Regions from separate parts of the Stenotrophomonas sp. YJH_SMC_122 genome, predicted to be linked through region 1. Evidence: riboswitches for the same ligand, from Rfam matches in the RefSeq annotation. Region 1 holds a riboswitch; the other holds the start of a gene.

Evidence for each region. A riboswitch is a leader RNA that binds a small molecule or an ion and turns the genes downstream of it on or off. The one in region 1 is predicted to bind thiamine pyrophosphate.
Region 2: it holds a riboswitch for thiamine pyrophosphate, as region 1 does, so the genes downstream of both, AC5P66_RS04610 (TonB-dependent receptor) here and thiC (phosphomethylpyrimidine synthase ThiC) in region 1, are expected to answer to the same signal.

Annotation. Positions count from the first base shown of each region.
Region 1 is NZ_JCAFST010000016.1:43,709-49,235, reverse strand. Features, by position in the region: gene ggt (gamma-glutamyltransferase) at 1-215, shown strand, start outside; gene AC5P66_RS18190 (BCCT family transporter) at 738-2,315, opposite strand; TPP riboswitch at 2,540-2,641, shown strand; gene thiC (phosphomethylpyrimidine synthase ThiC) at 2,724-4,568, shown strand; gene AC5P66_RS18180 (ion channel) at 4,705-5,376, shown strand.
Region 2 is NZ_JCAFST010000002.1:232,622-238,148, forward strand. Features, by position in the region: gene AC5P66_RS04600 (hypothetical protein) at 1-44, shown strand, start outside; gene pnuC (nicotinamide riboside transporter PnuC) at 104-673, opposite strand; gene AC5P66_RS04610 (TonB-dependent receptor) at 682-2,871, opposite strand; TPP riboswitch at 2,942-3,037, opposite strand; gene AC5P66_RS04615 (phosphotransferase enzyme family protein) at 3,081-4,205, opposite strand; gene AC5P66_RS04620 (glycine zipper 2TM domain-containing protein) at 4,335-4,742, opposite strand; gene AC5P66_RS04625 (response regulator) at 5,169-5,527, opposite strand, start outside.

The DNA of each region.
Region 1 (5,527 bases):
CCGGGCAGGCCACGGCGATGACCGATGGTGGCGAAGTGAATCTGGAAACCGGCTTCCCATATGAAACAGTGCGTGCGCTGATGCGCAAGGGGCATCGCATCGTGTTCGCAGATGGGCCGTATGGCGGTTACCAGGCGATCATGCGCGATCCCGACACCGGGGTTTACTACGGTGCTTCGGAGAGCCGCAAGGACGGGCAGGCGGCGGGGTACTGAGGTTTCCCGGCCACCGGGCTGAGCCCCCTCTGCGGTGATGGCAGTGATACGGGGCTTAGCCGGGCGGGTGGATCGTCTGGGGGCCGCTGACGGGGGGCCAGATCACACGCCCCCAGCCAACCCACCCGCCTGGCCACGGACAGTTTCCGTGTCCGTCACCGCAGGAAAAGAAAAAAGAAGAGCAAGAGCAAAGGCAAAGGCAACAGCCGCGCGCTGTGTGTTGGGGTCGGATCCGTTTTCCGAAGGAAAACGGATCCGACCCCTTCTTGTTTTCCGATACACATCTTCCACGCAAAGCGTGGAAAACCAACCGTTACCGGGAAACTGTCGGGGGTGGGGCGGTGTGGGTGGGCAGGACCGTTGGCGCCATGGATGGCGCCATCGAGCCCCCATGGATGGGTTCACGGCGTGTCCTGCCCACCCACACCGCCCCACCCAACCAGCAGCAACCCAGAGCCGCCTTTGAATTTGACCTTGGCCCTTGCCTGAAAAAGCGGTGCAGCCGCAGGCTGCAAAACACCCTCAATCCTGATCGTGCGCGCGTGCGGCCTCGGCCTGCGTCTCCTCCTGCGCCGCCATCTCGCGTGCGATCCACGCATCGATCATGTGCCGCTGGCGCTGCGCCTGCCGCCGCTCGCGCGTGTATTCCTGGTCCAGCACCCGATACAGCGACACCATCACCAGCACCATCAACAGTGCGAATGGCAACGCCGCAATCGTGATCATGCCCTGCAGTGCATCCAGGCCGCCGGCCAGCAGCAACGCCGCTGCGATCAACGCCACCGCGATGCCCCAGGCCAGCTTGCGCTTCAACGGAGGATCGCCTGCTTCGTCAGTGGACATGCTGGCCAGAACCAGTACCGCCGAGTCGGCCGAGGTTACGAAGAAGATCATCAGCAGTACCAGTGCGACGCACGACAGCAGCAGCGGCAGCGGCATGCTGTCGAACAGCGTGAACAGCACCGTCTCGTAGCCATTGCCCAGCGCCTGCACCAGGTCGGCATGGCCGAAGATCTGCGCCCACAGCGCGGTGCCGCCGAATACCGCGAACCAGAAGAAGCCCAGCAGCGTCGGCGCGAGCACTACGCCGATCACGAACTCGCGCACGCTGCGGCCGCGCGAGATGCGTGCGATGAACGAGCCTACGAACGGTGCCCACGAGATCCACCAGGCCCAGTAGAAGATTGTCCAGTCCGCCACCCAGGTGCTGCCGGAGAAAGGTGACATGCGCAGGCTCATCGTCACCAGCTGGTTGAGGTAGGAGCCCAGCGTGGTGGTGAACGTATCGAAGATGAAGCCGGTCGGCCCCAGCACCAGCAGGATGGCTGCCAGCAGGGCAGCCAACGCCAGGTTGAAATTGGACAGCCACTTCACACCCCGCTCCACGCCACTGGCGGTGGACGCCATATACAGCACGAAGGCGACGGCAATGATGGTCATCTGCACTGGGACGGTAGCCTGCACGCCGAACACGCGCTCGATGCCGGCGGCGATCTGGATGGTGCCGAAGCCCAGCGTAGTCGCGACACCGATCGCGGTGGCGACCACTGCAGCGATGTTGACCACCCGACCGATCCAGCCGCGATGGTGGCGGCCGATGATCGGCTGCAGCATGTCGCTGACCAGGCCACGGCCGTTGCGGTTGAACTGGAACCAGGCCATTGCCAGCCCGATCAGCGCGTAGATGGCCCACGGGTGCAGGCCCCAGTGGAAGAATGCATAGCGCATCGAGGCGCGTGCCGCGTCCAGGCTTTGCGGAGCAAGCCCTTCCGGTGGCTTGCTGAAGTGCGAAATGGGCTCGGCGGCGCCCCAGAACACCAGGCCGATGCCCATGCCGGCGGCGAACAGCATCGACATCCAGCTGGCTCGCGAGAACTCCGGTTCGGCGTCTTCGCCGCCGATGCGCAGGTTGCCGAAGCGGCCGAAGGCCAGGTACATCAGGAATACCAGCGCCAGGAACACGACCAGCAGGTACAGCCAGCCGATGCCGCGGATGAGTTCACCGAGGATGCTCTGCACCACGGTATTGAAGGGGCCGGGTGCAATACCGGCAAGCAGCACCAGCAGCAGAACCAGTGCGATGGAAACGCGAAACACCATGAAGGAGCTTCTCCGATCAAGGGATTGAGGGGAGCGAGCAGAGCTTGCAGCGAAGGGCCGGCGGCATGCAGCGCGAACCGGGCAGGGGCCGCGTCGGCGGCGAAGGAAGCATCGGTCGCTGGAGCGCGACGGACGTGCACGTTACTGAACGCGACGTCATGGTTCTGTTAACGAATATCGATTGGGGGCAACTCCGGAGGCGGGCGGTCTATGCTCTAATGCACGCCAAGAAGCGGGGGTACCGCGGCCATGTGGCCGCGGTTGAGACAGTCCCTTGGAACCTGATCCGGCTCATACCGGCGTAGGGAAGCTTTGCAATGCAGCCATTCCCGGACTCCGCCCAAGGAGCGTCCGGGCACGGTCGCAGTGCGCCGCCGCTTCGTCCCTGACCTTCCTGGACGATGCCCGATGAACGCACAGCTCTCCGCCCTGCAGCAACAGGCCCAGCAACTCTCCGAATCCGTGACCCGGCCCATTCCCGGCTCGCGCAAGATCCACGTGCCCGGTTCGCGCCCGGATCTGCAGGTGCCGATGCGGGAGATCGCGTTGACCCGCACCCCGACGCTGTTCGGCGGCGAAGAGAATGCGCCGGTCACGGTCTACGACACGTCCGGCCCCTACACCGATCCGGGCGTGCGTATCGATCTGTCCGCCGGTCTGCCGGCACTGCGTCGCGGCTGGGTGGAGGAACGTGGCGATACCGAGCAGCTCGAAGGCCTGAGTTCGTCGTTCGGGCGTGATCGCGAGCACGACCCCAAGCTCGCTGCCGTGCGCTTCCCCGCACGCAGCCTGCCGCGCCGTGCACGGGCAGGCGCGAACGTCACCCAGATGCACTATGCGCGGCGCGGCATCATCACGCCGGAAATGGAATTCGTTGCCATCCGCGAGAACCAGCGGCTGGAAGCGATCCGCGATGCGGGCCTGCTGCAGCAGCACCCGGGCGAGGCGTTCGGCGCTTCGATCCAGAAGATCATCACCCCGGAGTTCGTGCGGGATGAAATCGCGCGCGGCCGCGCGGTGCTGCCCAACAACATCAACCATCCGGAAAGCGAGCCGATGATCATCGGCCGCAACTTCCTGACCAAGATCAATGCCAACATCGGCAACAGCGCCGTTTCCTCGGGAATCGCCGAGGAGGTAGAGAAACTGGTGTGGGCGATCCGCTGGGGCGGTGACACCGTGATGGACCTGTCCACCGGCAAGCACATCCATGAAACCCGCGAGTGGATCATCCGCAACTCGCCGGTGGCGATCGGTACGGTGCCGATCTACCAGGCGCTGGAGAAGGTTGACGGCCGTGCCGAAGCACTGACCTGGGAGATCTTCCGCGACACGCTGGTCGAGCAGGCCGAGCAGGGCGTGGACTACTTCACCATCCACGCCGGCGTGCTGCTGCGCTACGTGCCACTCACCGCCAAGCGGGTGACCGGCATCGTCAGCCGCGGGGGCTCGATCATGGCCAAGTGGTGCCTGGCGCACCACAAGGAGAATTTCCTGTACACGCATTTCGAAGAGATCTGCGAAATCATGAAGGCCTATGACGTGACCTTTTCGCTGGGTGACGGCCTGCGCCCGGGCTGCATCGCCGACGCCAACGACGCCGCGCAGTTCGGTGAGCTGGAAACACTGGGCGAGCTGACGAAGATCGCTTGGAAGCATGATGTGCAGACCATGATCGAGGGCCCCGGCCACGTGCCGATGCAGCTGATCAAGGAGAACATGGACAAGCAGCTGCGTGAGTGCGGCGAGGCGCCGTTCTATACGCTGGGGCCGTTGACCACCGATATCGCACCGGGCTACGACCACATCACCAGCGCGATCGGCGCGGCGATGATCGGGTGGTTCGGCACGGCCATGCTCTGTTACGTGACGCCGAAGGAGCATCTCGGCCTGCCCAATCGCCAGGACGTGCGCGACGGCATCATGGCTTATCGCATTGCCGCGCATGCAGCCGACCTGGCCAAGGGCCATCCGGGCGCGCAGGTTCGCGACAACGCGTTGAGCAAGGCGCGCTTCGAGTTCCGCTGGGAAGACCAGTTCCACCTTGGCCTGGATCCGGAGAAGGCCAAGGAGTTCCATGACGAGACGCTGCCGAAGGATGCGCACAAGCTGGCCCACTTCTGCTCGATGTGCGGCCCGCACTTCTGTTCGATGAAGATCACCCAGGATGTGCGTGACTACGCCGAGGCCGGCATGAAGGAGAAGTCGGAGGAGTTCCGCGCGGCTGGCGCAGAGGTCTACCACCAGGGATGACGAGTAGCCGGGTGCCGGCCGCTGGCCGGCAGCCGGTTGTGCGGGGGCGGGGAAGCGTGCTGGCCAGCGGCCGGCACCACCGCTCATCACGCCGCTCCCCGCTATGCTCCGCGCATCACCCTGGGGGAAGGACACCATGCCTGTTGCCATGACCACCCGTTGGCTGGCCATTGCCCGCCGTCATCCTTCGGCCTGGCTGCTGGGCGCCCAGTTGATCGCGGTGCTGCTGTACCCCGCGCTGGATGACACCGCTGCCGGCCGCGCGGCGCTGGGCGTGTTCGGCATGGCGGTACTGGGCCTGGCGCTGTGGGTGGTGCAGCGCAGCCCGCTGGGCACCTGGCTGGCACTGGTGCTGGCCATCCCGTCGGTGGTGTTTTCGCTGGCCGGTGCGCTGCTCGACCGCACCACGCTGCTGACCACCGCACAGTTGCTGGAAAGCCTGCTGTATTTCTATACGGCCGGCGCACTGATCGCCTACATGCTCCAGGACCACAAGGTCACCCGTGACGAGCTGTTCGCCGCCGGCGCGACATTCACCTTGCTTGCATGGGCATTCGCGTTCGCATTCTCGGTATGCCAGCAATGGTACCCGGGCAGCTTCCAGGGCACCGGCGGAGGCGCGCAGCGCAGTTGGATGGAGCTGCTTTATCTCAGCTTCAGCTTGCTCTCCGGCGTCGGTCTGAGTGACGTCGTGCCACTGCATCCGCAGGCACGCGCACTGGTGATGCTGGAGCAGTTTTCCGGCGTGATGTACGTGGCTTTGGTGGTTTCGCGGCTGGTCGGATTGACCATGTTGCGGCGCATGTGAAAATGAACGCCAGATAAAAATTTCGCGCCCGAAAGGGCGCGAATGATGTCGCAAATTATGTGAATGCGTCGGCGAGAGAGAGCCTGATGTCGACCACGCGATAGGCGAGGTAACTTGCATAGGCTAGTATTCGCGCGCTCAATTGTTTTTG
Region 2 (5,527 bases), on a different contig from region 1:
ACATGCGCCAGCCGCTGCGGCTGGGTTTGGCCCTGACCCCGTAGATCCACGCCATGCGTGGATGGCGCGCCGATTGTCAGCAACAGCCACGCATGGCGCGGCTCTACCGCGTTGCCACCTGCGGTTCACGCGCGGCCGCGCTCCATGCGCGCAGGCCGAACACGGCCAGACCGAGGAAGAACACGTACAGCGCGGCGGTCACGTGCAGCGACTTGAACAGGTAGGCGCCCACGTAGACCACGTCCACGGCGATCCATACCCACCAGCAGGCGACGTGGCGGCGTGCCTGCCACCACTGGCCGACCAGGCTCAGCGCGGTCAGCATCGCGTCCAGCCACGGCAGCGCGGCATCGGTGAAGCTGTGCATGCCGGCGCCCAGCGTCACGCCGCCGCACAGGCCGATGGCCAGGTCACGCAAGAGCTTGCCTCGCGCCAGCGGCACGATGCGGATGCTGCCCTCATCGGCGGCGTGCTGGCGCCAGTTGAGCCAGCCGTAGATCAGGAAACCACCGAAGGCAACCTGCAGCAGGGTGTCCGAGTACAGCTTGGCCTCGGCGAACACCAGGCCATACAGCATGACCGACAGCAGGCCCACCGGCCATGCAGACAGCCGGCGGCGGGCCATCAGCCAGACGCCGAGGACGCTGCACAGCGCGGCGGTCCACTCGAGCACGACGCCGTTCACAGCGCGAACGTCACCGACAGGCGCGCCTGTCGCGGTGCGCCGGGGAACAGGTAGTAGTCACCGCCGCTGCTGCCGGTATCGCGCCAGTAGAAACGGTTGAACACGTTGTCCACCGACAGGTTCCAGGTCACGGCGCGCTCGTGCAGCCGGTGCTGGAAACGCAGGCCGGCATCGAACACCGAGTAGTCCGGCGCGCGTACGGCGCCGTCGGCGCGTGCCACGTTGGCACCGGCATAGCGCCACCCGCCAGTGACATCCAGGCCCTGCACGAACGGCAGCGCATAGGCCACGTGCACGCTGGCACGCACCTTCGGCACGTTCACCAGCTGATGACCCTCATAGGCCGGCGTGCCGGTGTCGCGCGCGCGCGCCTGCAGCACGCTGGCACTGGCGACGATCTGCAGTGCATCCGTCAGCTGGCCGTTGGCGGTCAACTCCAGGCCGGTGTGGGTCTGGGTGCCTTCCTCGACGAAGGTGTAACCCACGTCGCTGCTGTCCGGCTTGGCGTACTGGTACGGCTGCGAAATGCGGAACACCGCCGCGCCCAGGGTCAGCGCTTCGACCGGCACGTACTTCAGGCCCACTTCCAGCTGCCGCGACTGTACCGACGGCAGGAAGGTGTCGGCGTTGCTGGTCCAGAACGGCGCTTCCTGGCCCAGCGAAATGCCGCGCACGTAACTGGCGTAGGCGTTGAGCTGGTCGGTGGCTTTCCACACCACCGCGGTCTGTGGCAGGAAGCGCGACAGGCGGCTGTGCCGCTGCGGGGTGCCGCGCTTGTCATAGGCGCGCTCATCCAGGCGGACGAAGCGGCCACCGGCCAGCCACTGCCAGTCGTCACCGAAGCTGATCCGGTCCAGCACGAAGAACGCGGTCTGGCGGCTGTCCAGGCGACGTGCGGACGGGCCCGGCATCTTCGGCGACGGCGCGAACACCGGCACCGGTGCGTCGTGGATGTTGGTGGTGCCAACGTACTCGTTGACGCTCGGGCGCCTGTCCACGGTGCGGCGGAAGTAGTCGGCCCCGATGGTCAGCTGGTGGCCGACGCTGCCGGTCTCGAAGCGGCCACGCAGTTCGGCACGAGCCTGCTGGTTGCGGCGCGTGTCGTCCGGACTGCGGTAGTCGTAGATGTCATAGTCGCCGTTCGGCGCGAAGTAGTTGCCCGGCACGCTGCCGTCGGCACATTGCGCGGCGTAGTAGCAGCCGTAGGCGAAGGCGACGTTGTCATCGATCACCGAACGGCTGTGGCCCACCGATACACGTGATTGCCAAGCGTCGTTGAAGTCGTAGGTATGCAGCGCGGTGATGTTGGTGCTGGCGATATCCACCGGCCGCTGCCACGGCTGGTAGCCGAGCAGGTGCTCGCGGTCGACGCCGCGCGGCAGGTCACGTGCGCCCAGCAGCTGGTAGCCGGACACCGAACGTTGCGAACTGGTCTGGTAATTGGCGTCCACCTCCAGCTTGCCGCGTTCGCCGATCAGCCAGTCGGCGGCCAGCGAGTAGAAGTTGCGGCGGCCATCGGCATGCTCGACATAGGAATTGCTGGAGTCCCATGCGGCATTCAGGCGCAGGCCGAAGCGCGGGGTGATCCAGTGGCCGACATCGACGGCGACGTAGCGCGAGCCTTCCGAATCGGTACCGAGCGTGGCGGTGCGCACTTCGGCCGGGCGCTTGCCGATGTAGTTGATGATTCCGCCCGGCGCCATCACGCCTGCCGCCAGGCCGGCTTCACCCTTGAGGATCTCCACCGACTGCACGTTCTCCAGCGCCAGGCGTTGCTCGCCGGCGATGGACAGCCCATTGAAGCGGTAGCCGGTGGCGGCGTCCAGGGCGAAGCCGCGGATGGCGACGTTCTGGTAGTAGCCCACCGGCGCGTAGGCATCACCCAGCGAGGCATCATTGCTGGCCAGCTCGGACAGCGAACGTAGCTGGCGGCGGTCGAGATAGTCGCGCTCGAGCACATTCACCGAAGCCGGCGTGTCCTTCCACGAACCGCCACCGAAGGCGTTCACGCGCGAGGTATCGGCCTTCGGTTTGCCGGCCTGCACGCGCACCGCTGCCAGTTCGGTCGGTGAGCGTTCGGCGCCGATGGCGGCCGCATCGGTGGTGGCCTCGGCCTCGCTGGCATGTAGCGGGAGCGCGGCACAGAGGGCGAGGGAGAGCACGGTGGGGCGCAGGCAGCGGTTCATTCGGTTCGTCTTCGGCCAACAAGGGAGACGAAGCGACGGCGCGCAGGTGCACCGGCCCAGGATGGGGGTGTGGCTGCGGCTCAAAGCTCCCTACGCCGGTGCAAACCGGATCAGGTTCCAAGGGACTCTCTCAGCCTGGCAGATCCAGGCACCCCCGCTTCAGGTGACCATTTCACTACAAATGGTACGGATTTGCGAGCCGGTGCCCTTCAGGCTGCCGCGTGCAGCGCGTTGAGCAGTGCCTGCCCTGGCGCGCTGTGGAACCACGCCGGATGCCCCAGCATGAAGGGTTGCCACGCCACATCGGCATTGGCGGTCGAGCCGGTGACGCCCTCGAAATACTCCACTTCGGACAGTGCGAAGTCGAAATGCACCATCGGCAGCAGGTCGGCCAGCAGGTGCACGCGTGCCGCCGACAGCGGCAGCACCTGGCGGTAGCCATCGAGCAGCGCCAGCGCGATATCGATGCGCACTGCCTCCATGCCGCGCGCCAGTTCCAGCCATGCCACGGCGTTGCGCTCGATTGCGGTGGCGAGGTCGAACAGTGCGCTGGTGGGCGAGGTCAGGCCGAAATCCAGCACGGTGCTGACCTGCCCGTCGCGCCACAGCAGGTTGGAGACATGCCAGTCGTTGTGCGCCCACAGCCGTGGTTCGTCGTGCAGGCGCTCGGCCAGTCCCGTGTGCCACGGCAGCACGTCACGCCGCAGCTGCGTTTCCCACGGAATGCGCGCGAGATAGCGGGCCAGGCCGGGGCGCTCGTGCAGCCCTGCCTTGATTGCGGCAATCGGATCGTCGGCGCGGATCAGGTCGTCGCGCGCCACCAGCAGATGGGTGCTGCGCTGGGGCGCGTGGTAGCTGGCGGCGGCGCGGTGCAGCTGTGCGAGTGCGCGTCCGGCTTCGCGGGCCTGCGCGACATCGGTCAGCAGCGACCACGACACCGCGTCGCGGTACAGGTCGTCGCCTACGCCGACGTCGTGCAGTTCAAACGTCCATTCGCCGTGCTCGACCGCGGTGTGGCCATCGGTTGCCGCCAGCACCTGCACCACCGGCACGCCGGCAGCGGCGAGATGGGCGATGAAGCGGTGCTCTTCCTCCAGGCAGGCCGCGTTGCGCACGCTGTGGTGATGGCGCTTGATGAACACTGCGCCGCGCGTGCCATCGACGATGGCGGCAGCCGACAGTGGCCGCGGGCTGTGCCAGCGTGGCTGGCTGCCGCTGTCCAGCTGCGAGTAGCGCTGGCGCAGCCATGCGATGTCCGCCGCGCTGATCGGTGGCCAGTCGGCAGCCACCTCGTCGTTGTTGAGGCCCTGCACACGGTGGGAGGAAGACGTCATGCCGCGGCCCGAGAGGGGAAAGTCACATCCAAGGCTGCGCATTCAACGCCATGCGCGCGGCCAACGCAAACGGGCGGGTCATCGACCCGCCCGTCTCTGCCATCGGCAGGGGTACCGCCGCCGTGCCGTTTACCAGCCGCGATGGCGACCGCGGTCGTGGTAGTAGCGGTTGTCGTAGTAACGCTCGCGCTGCCAGCGGCGGTCGTCGCCACGGTCGTAGTAACCGCTGCGGTAGTAGCCACGATCGTAGCGGCGGTCGTAGCGGTTGTCATAGTAACGATTGTCGTAATAACGACGGTCGCGGCGGTCGGAGGTGGTCAGATTGCCGATCGCGCCGCCGGCCACGGCACCACCGACGGTGGCGGCAGGATCACCGTTGGAGAGCAGGTTGCCGGCCACGCCACCGACCACGGCGCCGACCAGGGTGCGCTTGTCCTTCCTCGACATCGCGCTGGCATCGCTGACCACGGCGACACCGGCCACCAGTGCCAGCGCCATCGCCAGACCACGGAAGCTGAGTGTGGAAGTACTGAGCATGATTCGTTCTCCTGTGAGGTGCATGCCACGCTGGGCAGGGAGGGCGCGGGGCGCCCCGGCTGCCGTGATGTCCACGCTGGCGTTCCAACATTGCCGGAACATTGCCTGGCGTATCGAGCGGCTTGCGCATTCATCTAGCGGCAGGTGGCATGAAGCAAGGCTGAAAGCGGCCTCGGCCGCTCAGCTGGCAGAAAGGGAAAAGGCCACGCGGGCGTGGGCCCTCCCTTCTCTGCCAAGGCGTTGGCATGTCAGACGCCCGTCGCTCGCTGGCGGCCCGCGTCTCCACGGTGACGCGGCTGGCGGCCGGACATGAGCCGGGTCGATTCCTTCGACCTCGAATTGAGAACCCACGCCCGTTCATCCTGGTACAGATCCGCAGACCAGCAAGGCGGCCGCCGTTGCCGGGGCGATTATGTGAATCGCGTCTCAGATTTTGCCGTCACGCAGGTAGTCGAACAATTCGGCATCGCCCTTCAACCCCAGCTTGAGCATCGCGTCGCCCTTCTGCCGGCTGATGGTGCTGACGCTCTTGTGCAGCAGCAGCGAGATCTCCTTCACTGTCATGCCGGTGCCGAGCAGGCGCAGCACCTCCACCTCGCGCGGGGACAGCGGCTTGCCGTCACCCTCGCGCATGCGCCAGCTGCCGGCTGCCTCGACCCGCTCGCGCAGGCTGCGGCTGATGTAGGGCTGGCCGCGGTAGACCGCCTGGATCGCCTGCGGCAGCTCGTCCATCGACGAACTCTTGTCGACCAGGCCGAGCACACCACTGTCGAGCACCATGCGCA